3 regions of the Streptomyces sp. NPDC000941 genome follow, and region 3 is predicted to be linked to each of the others. Evidence: riboswitches for the same ligand, from Rfam matches in the RefSeq annotation. Region 3 holds a riboswitch; each other region holds the start of a gene.

Region 1 (4,908 bases), on a different contig from region 3:
GCCCCGTGCGGAGCTGGCCGGTCTGGATACGGGCCGCTGGCGGGGCCTCACCCTGGACGAGGTCGGTGCCGCCGAACCGGAGGCGGTGGCCCGGTGGCTGGCCGACCCGGCGGCCGCGCCCCACGGCGGGGAGTCGGTACGGGACCTGTGCCTGCGGATCGGACGGTGGCTGGACGCGGCGTCGCTGACGGACGGCCATACGCTCGCCGTGGTGGAGCCGGACGTGGTGCGGGCCGCGGTGGTGCATGTGCTGGGCGCGCCCGCGGCGGCCTTCTGGCGTGCCGACGTCCCGCCGCTGACCGCGACCGGGGTCAGCGGGCGGGCCGGGCGCTGGAACCTCAGACTGGGGCAGCCGCTGAATCCGCGGGCGGAAGACGACTGCCCCTGAGCTTCGGGCTCAGGAGGCGCTCGGCCAGCTCGCCGAAGACGAGTCCGAAGCCTCCCCACATCGTGACCTGGATGGCCAGCGCGGAGAGCCGGAACCGCCACAGCACGGTGGCCGGGAAATCGGCGGGCACCTCGTTGACGGCCGGCAGGAACGCAGACGCCAGGCCGATCACCAGGGCGAAGGCGGCCACCGCGGCGACGGTGGCGTACCAGGTGCCCAGTTTCGGGGCGAGCCGCTTGCCGAGGATGGTCGCGGCGATCGCGAGGAGCACGCTGAGCACCATCATCAGCAGATAGAGATTGGTCCGCTTGGAGATGGTGTCGGCGTCGCCGACGGCGGGCGGATTGGCCGGGTACTTGAGGAACGGCACGACGTAGACCGCGAGCAGGGCGCAGCCGGACAGCAGCAGCGCGGTGGCCCGCGGAGTGAAGCGGCCGATGCGGCCCAGGGCGAAGCAGTAGGCGAGGGCGGCGATGCCGCCGAAGGCGACCCCGTAGATCAGCACACCGGTGGCCAGGCCGGCGGTGGACTGCAGGCTGCGGGAGACGAGTTCGACCTCGTGGTGCTCATGCGCCGGGGCATGGGACTCCTCGAAGCCGATCGCCTTGTCGACATTCGGTTCCCCGAGGAGATAGGCGACGATCAGGGCGAGCACGCCGGCCCCGAGGCCGGCGAGCATGCCACGGACGAGCAGGTTCCGTACCGTTGTGGAATTCATGAGGGTGTCGGCGTCCCTGGCGTCAGTGGCAGGGGAAACCGAGCAGGTGGCGGGCGTCGTGCACCCACTCGTGGACGTCCTCGCCGGAGACGACCGAGGTGGCGCCCTGTTCGGCGCCGACGAAGTACAGCAGGACCAGCATCAGGATGCCGAAGAACACCGCCCACGGAACGATCGCGCCGATCGGCAACTTTGCCGGGAGAGCGGGAGTGGTGGCGGTCGGCTGAGCGACATGCTGCGCCATGGCAGGGCCTCCTTAAGGGAGTTTCGCGTCCCATCTCGGTGGTGCATTGGACGACAGCTACGGGTCTGACTCACGAAACATCCCTTGGAACGTGTGGAACGTCTCGTTCACAGTGGCGCGACCGTGCCGGGTTCCCACCGGCTTCCGTCTTGCCGTCGTCGATATGGCACCGACGGTACCGCGCGGCGCGTGCCTGGCCAATACCGCGCCTTTGTGACGTGATGCGCTACGGCAGCACCGCGATGCCGTCCAGCTCGACCATCGCCGCCTCGTCCCACAGCCGGACGACGCCGATGACCGCCATCGCGGGGTAGTCGCGGCCCGCCAGCTCCCGCCAGATGCGGCCGAGTTCGGGGGCGGACGCGCGGTAGGCCGCGACGTCGGTGGTGTGCACGGTCAGCCGGGCCAGGTCCGCGGGGGTGCCGCCGACCGCGGTCAGGGCGGTGAGCAGGTTGGCCAGCGCGCGCCGGAACTGGGCCGGAAGCGTGGCACCGACGACCGCGCCCGCGCCGTCCAGCGCGGTCTGGCCCGCCAGGAAGACCAGGCGGCCGCCGGTGGCCGTGACGGCGTGGCTGAAGCCGGTGGGCGGGGAGAGCTCGGGCGGGTTGGTGCGCAGCAGGGAGGGGTGCGGCTCGGTCATCGGTACAGCTCCTTCGCGATGATCGTGCGCTGGACCTCGGTCGCGCCCTCGTAGATCCGGGGCGCGCGCACCTCGCGGTACAGGTGCTCCAGAAGATGGCCGCGGCGCAGCGCCCGAGCGCCGTGGATCTGTACGGCGGCGTCCACGACGTACTGGGCGGTCTCGGTGGCCAGAAGCTTGGCCATCGCCGAGCTCCTGGCGATGCCCGGCGCGCCCTCGTCGTACGCGGTGGCGGCCGCGTAGACCAGGAGGCGGGCGGCCTCGGTGCGGGTGGCCATCTCGGCGAGCTGGTGGGAGACGGCCTGAAGGTCCTTCAGCGGCCCGCCGAAGGCGGTGCGCTCCCCGGCGTGGGCCACGGAGGCGTCGAGCGCGGCCTGGGCCATGCCGACGGCGAACGCGCCGACGCTCGGCCGCAGCAGGTTGAGGGTGCGCATGGCGACGCCGAACCCCTTGTCGGGTGTGCCCAGGACGTCCTCCCGGGTGACGGGGACGCCGTCGAAGGCGAGGCTGCCGATGGGGTGCGGGCTGAGCATGTCAAGACGCTCGCCGGTGAGCCCCGGCCGGTCGGCGGGGACGAGAAAGGCGGTGACGCCGCGCGAGCCCGCGCCCTGGGTGGTGCGGGCGAAGACGACGGTGAAGTCGGCCTCCGGGGCGTTGGAGATCCAGCACTTCTCGCCCTCCAGCCGCCAGCCGCCCGCCCCGTCGGGGTCGGCCCGCAGACCGAGCGCGGCGGCGTCGGAACCGGCCTGCGGCTCGCTGAGCGCGAAGGCCGCGACCGCGCGGCCCGCCCGGACCTCGGGCATCCAGCGCGCGTACTGCTCGGGGCTGCCGGAGAGCACGATCGGATAGCCGCCGAGACCCTGGAGGGCGAGCGCGGTCTCGGCCTCCGTGCACTCCCGGGCGAGCGATTCGCGCAGCAGGCACAGGTCGAGGGCGCGCACCGGCCCGTCGCCGGGGAACAGCCGCCGCAGCAGGCCGAGTTCGCCGAGCGCGGCGGTCAGCGGCCGGTTGACCCGGCCCGGCGGGCCGCTCTCGGCGAGCGGGCGCAGCAGGTCGCGGGCGAGCGACCGCACCCCGGCGCACCAGCGCCGCTGCTTCGGATCAAGTGCGAACGACGGCACTGGACGGCCTCCCCAACGGAACGTTTATCGCGATCTGTTGACTGTCGTCACCATCACGTTACGCTGACAAGGCGACTTCAGGCAGGCATGTGCAGGCACAGGGGCAGGCATAGGGGGCGCGTCCTCGATGGAGCTCAAGCCTTCAGCGCATATCGACACCTTCGCCCGGGACCATCTGCCGCCCGCCGAGCAGTGGCCCGCCTTCCACCTCGACCTGCCAGGACCGTCCTACCCGGACCGCCTCAACTGCGGCGCCGAGCTGCTGGACCGCAGCGTCGAGCGGTTCGGCGCCGACCGGGTCGCGGTGCGCGCCGCGACGGGCGAGGTGTGGACGTACGGCGAACTGCGCGCCCACGTCGACCGGATCGCGCACACCCTCACCGGCCCGCTCGGCGTCGTGCCCGGCAACCGGGTGCTGCTGCGCGGGGCCACCTCGCCCTGGCTGGCCGCCTGCTGGCTGGCGGTGATGAAGGCGGGCGCGGTCGCCGTGACCGTACTGGCCGCGCACCGGGCCCGGGAGTTGGCGACGATCTGCGAGCTGGCCCGGATACGGCACGCGCTGTGCGACGTACGGTGCGCGGACGATCTGGTGAAGGCCGAGGTGCCGGGGCTGCGGACGACGTACTACGGCGGGGACGGCCCCGAGGACCTGCTGCGGCTCGCGGCCACCGCGTCGCCCGTGTCGTACGAGGCGGTGGCGACCTCCGCCGACGACGTGGCGCTGATCGCCTTCACCTCGGGGACGACCGGGCGGCCCAAGGGCTGTATGCACTTCCACCGCGATGTGCTGGCCATCGCCGACACCTTCTCGGCGCAGGTGCTGCGGCCGCGCCCCGAGGACGTGTTCGCGGGCAGCCCTCCGCTCGGCTTCACCTTCGGCCTCGGCGGCCTGGTCGTCTTCCCGCTGCGCGCGGGCGCCTCCGCGCTGCTGTCCGACTGGGGCGGCCCGGAGCGGCTGCTGGCCGATATCGCACGGCACCGGATCTCCGTGCTGTTCACCGCGCCGACCGCCTACCGGGCGATGCTGGGGCGGCTGGACGGCGCGGCGCCGGACGGCGGCGCGTACGACATCTCCTCGCTGCGCCGCTGCGTATCGGCCGGCGAGCACCTGCCCACCGGCACCTGGCACGCCTGGCAACGGGCGACCGGGCTGCGGATCATCAACGGCATCGGGGCGACCGAGCTGCTGCACATCTTCATCTCCGCCGCCGACGACGCGATCCGGCCGGGCACGACCGGGGTCCCGGTGCCGGGGTTCGAGGCGCGGGTGGTGGACTTCACGGACGCGGACTCCGGGTTGCGGCCCGTTCCGGACGGACGGCCCGGGCTGCTCGCCGTGCGCGGGCCCACGGGCTGCCGCTATCTGGCGGACGAACGGCAGCGCGAGTACGTACAGGACGGCTGGAACCTCACCGGGGACGCCTTCATCCGCGACCCGGACGGCTACTTCCGGTATATGGCGCGCGCCGACGACATGATCATCTCGGCCGGGTACAACATCGCGGGCCCCGAGGTCGAGGAGGCGCTGCTGCGTCACCCGCATGTGGTGGAGGCCGCGGTGACCGGGCGGCCTGACGAGCGGCGGGGCACGGTCGTGGTCGCGCATGTGGTGCTGCGGCCGGGCGTCGCGCATACCGAGGAAGCCATCGCCGCACTGCGGGAGTTCGTCACCGCGGAGCTGGCCCCGTACAAGTGCCCGCGCGAGTTCGTCTTCCTGGACGCCCTGCCCCGCACCGCCACCGGCAAGCTCCAGCGCTATCTGCTGCGTGACGGGACCACGCGGCACGGTAAGTGGGG
Region 2 (4,908 bases), on a different contig from region 3:
CCTCGGGTCACCTGGTGGGCCGGGGTGGGCGTATGGCCGCGCGGGGTCCCGCGTGTCGCCACCGCCCTCCGTCCGGCGGTCCCGGCGTGTCGGGACGGTTGCCGCGCCGTGGGCGTCCGCCCCGCCGCGGCTGCCCGCCACGCGCGCCCCGGCAGGAGCCGGGCGCGCGTCCGGACCGGCCGGTTCGTGCCCCCCGGCGGAGCCGAGCCGCAGCACCGCCTCGCCGTCCGGCGCTGCGACCAATGTCACATCCGCGCCCAGCGCCGCCACATCGCCGCGCCCGTCGTCGAGCGCGAACAGGAACCGGCCGGACAGCCCGGCCAGTTCGGCCAATCCGGAACCCGCGGGCGCGCTGTCACACAGCAGCGCGTCCAGCTCCCGCGCCCACGCCGAGACATCCGCGTACCCCGCCCCGTCCAGCCCGGACAGCGGGGACGCCACGATGTTGCGCACCCGGTCGTGGCGGTCCGACGGGAGCAGCCCTGCCGTCCGCAGCCGGGCCGCGAGTCCGGCCCCGCACCCCGCGTCGAGGCCGCGCAGCTGCAGATTGCCCCGGGAGGTGAGGTCCAGCCGGCCGTCGCCCAACTCCTCGGCCGCGAGCGCCAGCACGAGCGCCTGACGTGCCGTCAGGCGCCCGGCGGGCAGCCGCACCCGGGCCAGTGCGCCGTCGTCCGCCGAGTGCAGGCGGAGCGCGCCGGGGCAGGCGTCGTCGCGACCGCGCACGGGGGTTTCGTCCCCTGGTGGGGCGGTTGTCGGGGGGAGGGGCATGGCGGCGAGCATACCGACGATTGCGTTCGGCTCACCGCCCCGCGGCAGGTCAGAAGCGCCTACTATGCTCACGGCGGGTCGGTCCCGGCCCGCCACAACAAAAGACGGCAAAAAGGGTAGGAAGCCGGTGGAAATCCGGCGCGGTCCCGCCACTGTGAGCGCGGCAGCCGGTATTGCGACGGCCGCGCGAGCCAGGAACTCCCGCCGTCTTCAACCCGCCCGGGGCGCGGACCCCGAGGAAGGCCTGCCGTCGCATGATCCTGCTGCTGTCGACGTCCGACACCGACCTGCTCAGTGCCCGCGCGGCACAGACTCCGGTGCCCTATCGGCTCGCCAACCCGGCCCGGCTCCCCCTGGACGAGCTGCCCGCGCTGCTCGACGGCGTCGAACTCGTCGTCGTACGGCTGCTCGGCGGGGTGCGCGCCTGGCAGGAAGGGCTCGACGCGCTGCTCGCCGGGGACCGCCCGGTCGTGGTCCTGACCGGCGAACAGGCCCCGGACGCCCAGCTCATGGAGGCATCCACGGTCCCGGTCGGGATCGCCGCCGAGGCCCACGCCTATCTCGCGCACGGCGGGCCCGGCAACCTCGGCCAGCTGGCCCGCTTCCTGTCCGACACCGTCCTGCTGACCGGCCACGGCTTCGAGCCGCCCGCACCCGCGCCCTCGTGGGGCGCACTGGAGCGCACCGCGCGCGAGGACGTCACCGGCCCGCGGATCGCCGTGCTCTACTACCGCGCCCACCATATGAGCGGCAACACCGCCTTCGTGGAGGCGCTGTGCCAGGCCGTCGAGGACACCGGGGGCCGCGCGCTGCCGCTGTACGTCGCCTCGCTGCGCGCGCCCGAGCCCGAGTTGCTGGAAGCCCTCGCCGAGGCCGACGCGGTGGTGACCACCGTGCTCGCCGCGGGCGGCACCCGGCCCGCCGAGGCCTCGGCCGGCGGCGACGACGAGGCGTGGGACGCGGGCGCGCTGGCCGGGCTGGACGTCCCGGTGCTCCAGGCGCTGTGCCTGACCGGCCCGCGCGCCGCGTGGCAGGAGAACGACGAGGGCCTTTCGCCGCTGGACGCGGCGACCCAGGTCGCCGTCCCGGAGTTCGACGGGCGGCTGATCACCGTGCCGTTCTCCTTCAAGGAGACCGACGAGGACGGCCTGCCCGTCTATGTCGCCGACCCCGAGCGCGCCGCGCGTGTCGCGGGAATCGCCGTACGACACGCCCGGCTGCGCCACATACCGGCGGCCGACAAGCGCCTCGCGCTCGTGCTGTCCGCCTACCCCACCAAGCACTCCCGCATCGGCAACGCCGTCGGCCTGGACACGCCCGCCAGCGCCGTCGCCCTGCTGCGCCGGCTGCGCGCGGACGGCTTCGACCTCGGCCCCGAGGAGGGGCCCAAGGCGCTTCCCGGCCTCGCCTCCGGCGACGGCGACGAGCTGATCTACGCCCTGATCGAGGCGGGCGGCCACGACCAGGACTGGCTCACCGAGGAGCAGCTGGCCCGCAACCCGGTCCGGATCCCCGCCGCCGACTACCGCCGCTGGTACGGCCGGCTGCCGCAGGAGCTGCGCGAGGCGGTGGAGGGGCACTGGGGGCCGCCGCCGGGCGAGATGTTCGTCGACACGAGCCGCGACCCTGAGGGCGAGATCGTGCTGGCCGCGCTGCGCCGGGGCAATCTGCTCGTCGTCATCCAGCCGCCGCGCGGCTTCGGCGAGAACCCGATCGCCATCTACCACGACCCCGATCTGCCGCCCTCGCACCACTACCTGGCCGCCTACCGCTGGATCGCCACCGCTCAGGCCGACGGCGGGTTCGGCGCCGACGCCATGGTGCACCTGGGCAAGCACGGCAACCTGGAGTGGCTGCCCGGCAAGAACGCGGGCCTGTCCGCCGCCTGCGGCCCCGACGCCGCGCTGGGCGACCTGCCGCTGATCTACCCGTTCCTGGTCAACGACCCGGGGGAGGGCACACAGGCCAAGCGCCGCGCCCACGCCACCCTCGTCGACCACCTTGTGCCGCCCATGGCCCGTGCCGACTCCTACGGCGACATCGCGCGCCTGGAGCAGCTGCTGGACGAGTACGCCGCCATCTCCGCGATGGACCCGGCCAAACTCCCCGCCATCCGCGCCCAGATCTGGACCCTCATCCAGGCCGCCAGGCTCGACCACGACCTCGGCCTGGAGGACCGGCCGGACGACAATGGCTTCGACGACTTCCTGCTGCATGTGGACGGCTGGCTGTGCGAGGTCAAGGACGCCCAGATCCGCGACGGCCTGCATGTTCTCGGCAGCGCCCCCTCCGGCCCCCAGCGGGTCAACCTCGTCCTGGCCATTCTGCGCGCCCGGCAGATCTGGGGCGGCTCCACCGCGCTCCCCGGGCTGCGCGAGGCACTCGGCCTCGACGAGTCGGCCGCCACCCGCACGGGCGCGGACGAGGCGGAGGACCGAGCCCGCGCCCTCGTCCAGGCGATGGAGGACGCCGACTGGGCCCCGGAGGCCGTGGAGAAGGTGTGCCTGGGGCTGCCCGAGGAGCAGCACGACGCGGTGACCGCGATCCTCGACTTCGCCGCCCGCGAGGTCGTGCCGCGGCTGGCCGCCACCACCGACGAGATCGATCACGCCGTGCACGCCCTGAGCGGCGGCTTCGTGCCCGCGGGCCCCTCCGGTTCACCGCTGCGCGGCCTGGTCAACGTCCTGCCGACCGGCCGTAACTTCTACTCCGTCGACCCCAAGGCCGTGCCCAGCCGGCTGGCCTGGGAGACCGGCCAGGCGCTCGCCGACTCGCTGCTGGAGCGCTACCGCCGCGACAACGACGGCGCCTGGCCGCGCTCCGTCGGCCTGTCGCTGTGGGGCACCAGCGCGATGCGCACCTCGGGCGACGACGTGGCCGAGGCGCTCGCACTGCTGGGCGTCCGCCCGGTGTGGGACGACGCCTCGCGGCGAGTAACGGGACTCGAACCCGCGACACTTGAGCAGCTGGGCCGCCCCAGGGTCGATGTCACTCTACGCATCAGCGGCTTCTTCCGCGATGCGTTCCCGCATGTCGTGGCCCTGCTCGACGACGCGGTACGGCTCGCCGCCTCCCTCGACGAGCCCGAGGACGACAACTACATCCGGGCCCACGCCCAGGCCGACCTCGCCGAGCACGGCGACGAACGCCGCGCCACCACCCGTATCTTCGGCTCCCGCCCCGGCACCTACGGTGCGGGTCTGCTCCAGCTCATCGACAGCCGCGACTGGCGCACCGACGCCGACCTGGCGGAGGTCTACACGGTCTGGGGCGGCTACGCGTACGGCCGCGGCCTGGAAGGCCGGCCGGCCCGCGCCGAGATGGAGAGCGCCTACCGGCGGATCGCGGTCGCGGCCAAGAACACCGACACCCGCGAACACGACATCGCCGACTCGGACGACTACTTCCAGTACCACGGCGGCATGGTCGCCACCGTGCGCGCCCTCAAGGGCACCGCCCCGGCCGCGTACATCGGCGACTCCACCCGCCCCGAGACGGTCCGCACCCGCACCCTGCACGAGGAGACCTCCCGGGTCTTCCGCGCACGCGTGGTCAACCCGCGCTGGATCGAGGCGATGCGCCGCCACGGCTACAAGGGCGCCTTCGAACTCGCCGCGACCGTCGACTACCTCTTCGGCTACGACGCCACCACGGGCGTGGTCGCCGACTGGATGTACGACAAACTGGCCCAGAGCTATCTCCTCGACCCCGAGAACCGCTCCTTCCTCCAAGAGGCCAACCCCTGGGCGCTGCACGGCATGGCCGAGCGGCTGCTGGAGGCGGAGAGCCGCGGTCTGTGGGAGCACCCGGACCCCGAGGTCCTGGCGGCGGTGCGGGAGCTGTACCTGGAGACCGAAGGTGGCCTGGAGGGCGGGGCGGGCGGGGAGGACGAGGCCGAATGACCGACTCGGGGAGTGGGACAGCGCCGCTGGAGTCGGTGGGCTGGGTCTGCGTACGCGACGGGCAGCTGCTGGCGGTGCGCACCCGCGGGCGCGACGCGTTCTATCTGCCCGGCGGCAAGCTCGAACCGGGGGAGGACGGACCGCAGGCCCTGGCCCGTGAGCTCGCCGAGGAGCTCGGCCTGACCGCCGCGCCCGCGGCCCTGGCCGCGCGTGAGCCCTTCGTCATCGAGGACGAGGC
Region 3 (4,908 bases):
GCAGCGGGGCCGCCTTGCGGCGGGCGTCCCGTATGGACAGCGGGAGGGGGGTCCAGCCCGCGAGGCGGCCGAGCTCGACCACGGGCGGCTGGACGGGCGAGACCGCCATCACCTCGGCCGGGTCCCCGACGACGGGGGCCGCGCCGGGGGAGGGCAGCAGGATCACCTGATCCGCGTACTGGACCACCCGCTCCAGGCGGTGTTCGGCCATCAGCACAGTCGTGCCGAGGTCGTGTACGAGCCGCTGCAGCACCGCAAGGACTTCCTCGGCCGCCGCGGGGTCGAGCGCCGATGTCGGCTCGTCGAGGACCAGGACGCGCGGGTGTGTGGTGAGCACCGAGCCGATGGCGACCCGCTGCCGCTGTCCGCCGGAGAGCGTCGCGATGGGCCGGTCGCGCAGCGCGGCGAGGCCGAGCAGGTCCAGGGTCTCCTCGACCCGGCGGCGCATGGTGTCCGGGGGGACGCCCAGCGACTCCATGCCGTAGGCGAGTTCGTCCTCGACGGTGTCCGTGACGAAGTGGGCCAGCGGGTCCTGGCCCACCGTGCCCACGACATCGGCCAGTTCGCGCGGCTTGTGGGTACGGGTGTCGCGGCCCGCCACGGTGACCCGCCCGCGCAGCGTGCCGCCCGTGAAGTGCGGCACCAGACCGGAGACGGCGCCCAGGAGAGTCGACTTGCCGACTCCCGAGGGGCCGACGAGCAGACACAGCTCCCCCTCCGGAACGGTCAGATCCACGCCCTGGAGGGCGGGTCGCGCCGCGTCGTCGTAGGTGACGGACACCTGCTCGAAGCGGATCACCGTGTGGCCTCCTGAATGGTCTTCCGGGCTGAGGGCACTGCCGGGGCCGGCCCCGGCCCGGGCGCCGGGGCCACGACCGCCGGGAGCAGCCCGACCAGCACCCCGGCCGCGGGCCACAGCGGCAGCACGGGCGCGGTGAGCGGAACGGCGGGCGGGTTCAGGGCCTCTGGGGCGTACGAGGCGGCCCAGATCATCAGGCCCGCGACCGCCACCCCCGACCCGGACACCAGCCACGCCCGCGCGCTCCACCGGTCCGGCCGGTAGCGGCTGCGCACCGAACGGCGGCCGCCCAGCCACAGCCCGCCGAGCGCGGCGGCGAGCCCGGCGAGCAGCACCGGCAGGCCGAAGCCCGCGCCCTGCGCCGCCAGCAGCCCGTACGTACCGGCGCAGACGCCGAGCAGCCCGCCGAGGGTGAGGACGGCGGTGGCGCGGGCGACGGCGGGCGGGACGTGGGCGGTGCGGCCGTAGCCGCGAGCGTCCATCGCGGCCGCGAGCGCCACCGAACGCTCCAACGCGCCCTCCAGGACCGGCAGCCCGACCTGCAGCAGGGCGCGTACCCCGCGGTCGGGGCGGCCACGCAGCCGGCGGGCGGCGCGCAGCCGCTGGACGTCGGAGACCAGGTTGGGGGCGAAGGACATCGCGACGACGACCGCGACGCCCGCCTCGTACAGCGCGCCGGGCAGGGACTTGAGCAGCCGGGCGGGGTTGGCGAGCGCGTTCGCCGCGCCGACGCAGATCAGGAGGGTGGCCAGCTTCAGCCCGTCGTACAGCGCGAAGGTCAGCCCCTCGGCGGTGACCCGGCCGCCGATCCGTACGCCCTGCGCCCAGTCGGGGAGCGGGACTTCGGGGAGCGTGACCAGTACGTGCGTACCGGGGATCGGCGAGCCGAGGAGGACCGCGAAGCACAGCCGGATCGCCAGCACCACAAGACCCAGCTTGAGGAACGCGCCGTACGAGCGTGCCCACGGCGCGTCCGTACGGCGCGTGGCGACCACATAGCCCGCGACGGCGACGAGCAGCCCCAGCAGTAGCGGATTGGTGGTGCGGGAGGCGGCCGTGGCCAGCCCGAGGGCCCACAGCCACCAGGCCCCGGCGTGCAGCCCGCCGCGCGCGGTGCGCGGGTGTCCGGCGGTGTCTGGATGCCCGGCGGCGCCCGGGTGCCCGGCGGTGCGCGGATGTCCGGCGGCGGCGGCCCGGTCGGTGCCGCTCATCGCCGGTGGTGGCGGCGCGCCTGCCATACGGCGGCGGCCCCCAGCGCGACCACGGCGGCCAGACCGCCGACAAGACCGGCCGACGGGCCGCCTCCGCCGCCCTGTCCGCCCTGCCCGCCGTCCCCGCCACTACTACTACTGCTACCGACCTGCTCGCCGCAGCCCTTGGCGGGGTAGCCGGCGATGGCGCACAGCAGGGCGGAGGAGTTGTAGCGCAGCGGTTTGGCGACGGCCGCCAGCGCGTCCCCGGCGCTCGCGTCCTGGCCGACCCGCGCGCAGTCCGTACGGGGCTCGGGCGGGGTGCGGTGGTCGGGGGCGTCGGCGGCCGTGCCGAAGTCCAGGACCACCGCGACGCGTTTGGTGCCGTCCTCCGCCGGGGTGTGCGCGCAGACCGTCTTGAAGTCGGCCGAGTCGCGCGGCTGGGTGGCGTCCCCGGAGTCCTCGCTCACCGCGAACCGGAACCCGATCATGTCGCCGTCGCCCGGCCGGGCCGTGGCGGGCCCCTGCGTGGCGTACGTCCAGCCGCCGGCGCCCCGCTCCCGCTGCCAGAACGACCAGTAGCGGTAGCCCGCGGCCTGCGCGGGCGAGGTGCCGAGCGCGACCACGGACACCAACGCGGACAGGAGCACTGCGCAGAGGAGGGCGGCGCGCCGGCCCATCAGAGCTGCTGCTTCTTCCGGCCGCTGATCAGGAAGCCGATGCCGATGCCGGCCACCAGGAAGACGCCCACCGTCCACCAGACGCCGCCGACACCCCCCTTGTCGTCGCTCTTCTCCTTACCGGAGGCCGAGTCCGCGTCCTTGCCCGACTCCGCCCCGGCCGCGGAGGCCGACTCCGGCTTCGGGCCCGTGACGTTCAGCTGCTGGACGAGGTCCACGCCGCCGAAGCTGCGCGGGTCCGCACCGGCCGCGTGTGCCGCCAGGACCAGCTTGCCCAGGGCGCCCGGGTCGCCCTTCGCCCACGCCAGCGCGCCGTTCTTCTCGCTCTGCAGCCACTGCAGGGGCTTGGCCGCGGTCGCGCTGTGCTCCCCGGCGGCCAGTGCGACGATCGCGTCCGCCGTGCTGCCGAAGTCGGGCTGGGCCTTGGCGCCGGGCATGGCGGACAGCAGGTGGTTGCCGTGCCCGGCCATGGTCTCCGACAGATAGGCGGCGGCGGCCTGCGCGGCCTCGGCCGCCCCATCCGGTTCGTCACTGCCCTTGCCTCCGCCGCAGTCCAGCGGCTTCGGGGCCTTGCCTGCGTCCTTGCCGGCCGGTTCGAAGACAAAGCCCTTGCCCTCGGTGGCCAGCGCGGCTGCCGCGGTCGCGAGGTCGTTGGCGACCGGCTTGCCGCTGCCCTTGTCCGCCGTATAGGCGAACGCCCCGCGCTGCCCCTCCTTCGCGTCGCACCCCAGTTGCAGGCCAAGCAGCACGTCGTACGGCGTCTTGCCGCCCTTGGCCGACTTCACCTGCTTCGGGTCCTGGCCGGTGGCGGCGAAGGCGCCGACGGCGGCGGAGGTGGAGTTGGCGTCGCTCGGGCTGCCCGGGTTCAGGCCCCAGCCGCCGTCGTCGTTCTGGTGCTTCTTCAGCCAGCCGATGCCCTTCTCGACCGAGGCGCTGCGCCCACCGACCGCGGCCAGCGCCTGTACCGCCGCCGCGGTCGCGTCGGTGAACTCGCCCTTCTTCGGGTCGCAGGTCGCGGAGGCGTCCGCGCGGTACGCGGCGAAGCCGCCGTCCTCGCACTGCTGCCCGGCCAGCCAGTCGATGGCCGACCTCGCCGGGGTGACCCCGACCGCGTCCTGGGCGAGCAGCGCGAGTGACTGCCGCCACACCCCGTCGAACTTGGGGTCCTTGGCGCCGTACAGCCCCTTGGGCAGCGCCGCCGAGCCGCCGGACGGTTTGGGGGAGGGCGAGGCGTCGGCGAACGCGGCGGGGGCGGCGGCCGTGCACAGGGCGGCCAGGGCGGCCAGAGCCGTGGCGCTGCGGCGTACGTTCATGGCGACGGGTGCCTCTCGGTCGATGGTCTCGGCGGTGACTGGACATCGGTACGCGGCCACGCACGGCCGCCCACCCCGCACGCCGAGGGACGTACGAACGCGATGACACCGGGCTCAGCTCCGCATACCTCGACGGTGCCGCCGCCGGGCGGGCCGACGGCGGGAGCCTGCGGTGCGCCAGATCAGGTGCTCCGGCTCGTACGCGCTGCGGTACGCAGCCCGTACTCACGGTTGCGGGTCAGCGCCGGGTTCTCACCGGCTTCCCCCGATCGGACGCGGATGAAGTTTTCACGGATACCTTATCCGGCGCCGAACCGGGACGTTCCACGGCGGTCGGGCCCTTGAGGGCGGGCTGCGGGGCGGGCCCATACTCTCCGTATGGATCAGGACATCCGGTTCCGCTTCGGTCTGACCCCCTTGGCCGAGGTACGGCCGTGGGGGCGGCCCGAGCACCCCGTACTGCACTGGTTCGGGCTGACCGACGGCTGGTACGTGATCGACCTCGGCGAGCATGAGCTGCTGCGGTACTCGGAGCGCACGGTGCGGCAGCTACGGGGTGACGGGGGGCCGTCCCATCCGTACGTGGACTACTACGTGGTCCGGCTGTGGGAGGACCTGCTCGCGCTGCTGCCGGCGGCGCTGGAGCCCGTGCCCGAGGACCTGGCCGACTTCGTGGCCAGTGACTCCTCCGACTGGTACTGGGAGGACACCCCGGAGGCCGAGACCGCGGCGGGGTGGCACGGCGATCGCACTCTGAACATGGGATATCTGCGCGTCGAGCCGTACATCCGCTGCTGGCGGACGGTCGCGGGGGAGGACGTTGTGAACGTCAGCTGGGCGCACCAGCCCGACCCCGAGGGCGAGATCGAGTTCGCCGGCCCGGCCACGGGCCTGGTCACCGTGCCGACCAGCGCCTTCGTCGCCGC

What was found. Region 3 has a riboswitch for cobalamin ahead of ACWDSL_RS10535 (prenyltransferase/squalene oxidase repeat-containing protein). Riboswitches for the same ligand answer to the same signal wherever they lie in the genome.
Region 1: linked by a shared signal. The riboswitch ahead of ACWDSL_RS16370 (CbtB domain-containing protein) and the one ahead of ACWDSL_RS10535 (prenyltransferase/squalene oxidase repeat-containing protein) in region 3 are both predicted to bind cobalamin.
Region 2: linked by a shared signal. The riboswitch ahead of cobN (cobaltochelatase subunit CobN) and the one ahead of ACWDSL_RS10535 (prenyltransferase/squalene oxidase repeat-containing protein) in region 3 are both predicted to bind cobalamin.

The regions. Positions count from the first base shown of each region.
Region 1 covers NZ_JBSFMM010000043.1:3,765-8,672, reverse strand. The annotation lists gene ACWDSL_RS16380 (histidine phosphatase family protein) at 1-388, shown strand, start outside; gene ACWDSL_RS16375 (CbtA family protein) at 339-1,106, opposite strand; gene ACWDSL_RS16370 (CbtB domain-containing protein) at 1,129-1,350, opposite strand; cobalamin riboswitch at 1,389-1,545, opposite strand; gene ACWDSL_RS16365 (RidA family protein) at 1,577-1,990, opposite strand; gene ACWDSL_RS16360 (acyl-CoA dehydrogenase family protein) at 1,987-3,111, opposite strand; gene ACWDSL_RS16355 (AMP-binding protein) at 3,239-4,908, shown strand, end outside.
Region 2 covers NZ_JBSFMM010000204.1:14,903-19,810, forward strand. The annotation lists gene ACWDSL_RS41915 (hypothetical protein) at 1-768, opposite strand, end outside; cobalamin riboswitch at 831-991, shown strand; gene cobN (cobaltochelatase subunit CobN) at 1,023-4,670, shown strand; partial or broken gene ACWDSL_RS41925 (NUDIX hydrolase) at 4,667-4,908, shown strand, end outside.
Region 3 covers NZ_JBSFMM010000023.1:17,929-22,836, reverse strand. The annotation lists gene ACWDSL_RS10550 (ABC transporter ATP-binding protein) at 1-799, opposite strand, end outside; gene ACWDSL_RS10545 (CbiQ family ECF transporter T component) at 796-2,010, opposite strand; gene ACWDSL_RS10540 (SCO2322 family protein) at 2,007-2,669, opposite strand; gene ACWDSL_RS10535 (prenyltransferase/squalene oxidase repeat-containing protein) at 2,669-3,982, opposite strand; cobalamin riboswitch at 4,151-4,299, opposite strand; gene ACWDSL_RS10530 (DUF5984 family protein) at 4,361-4,908, shown strand, end outside.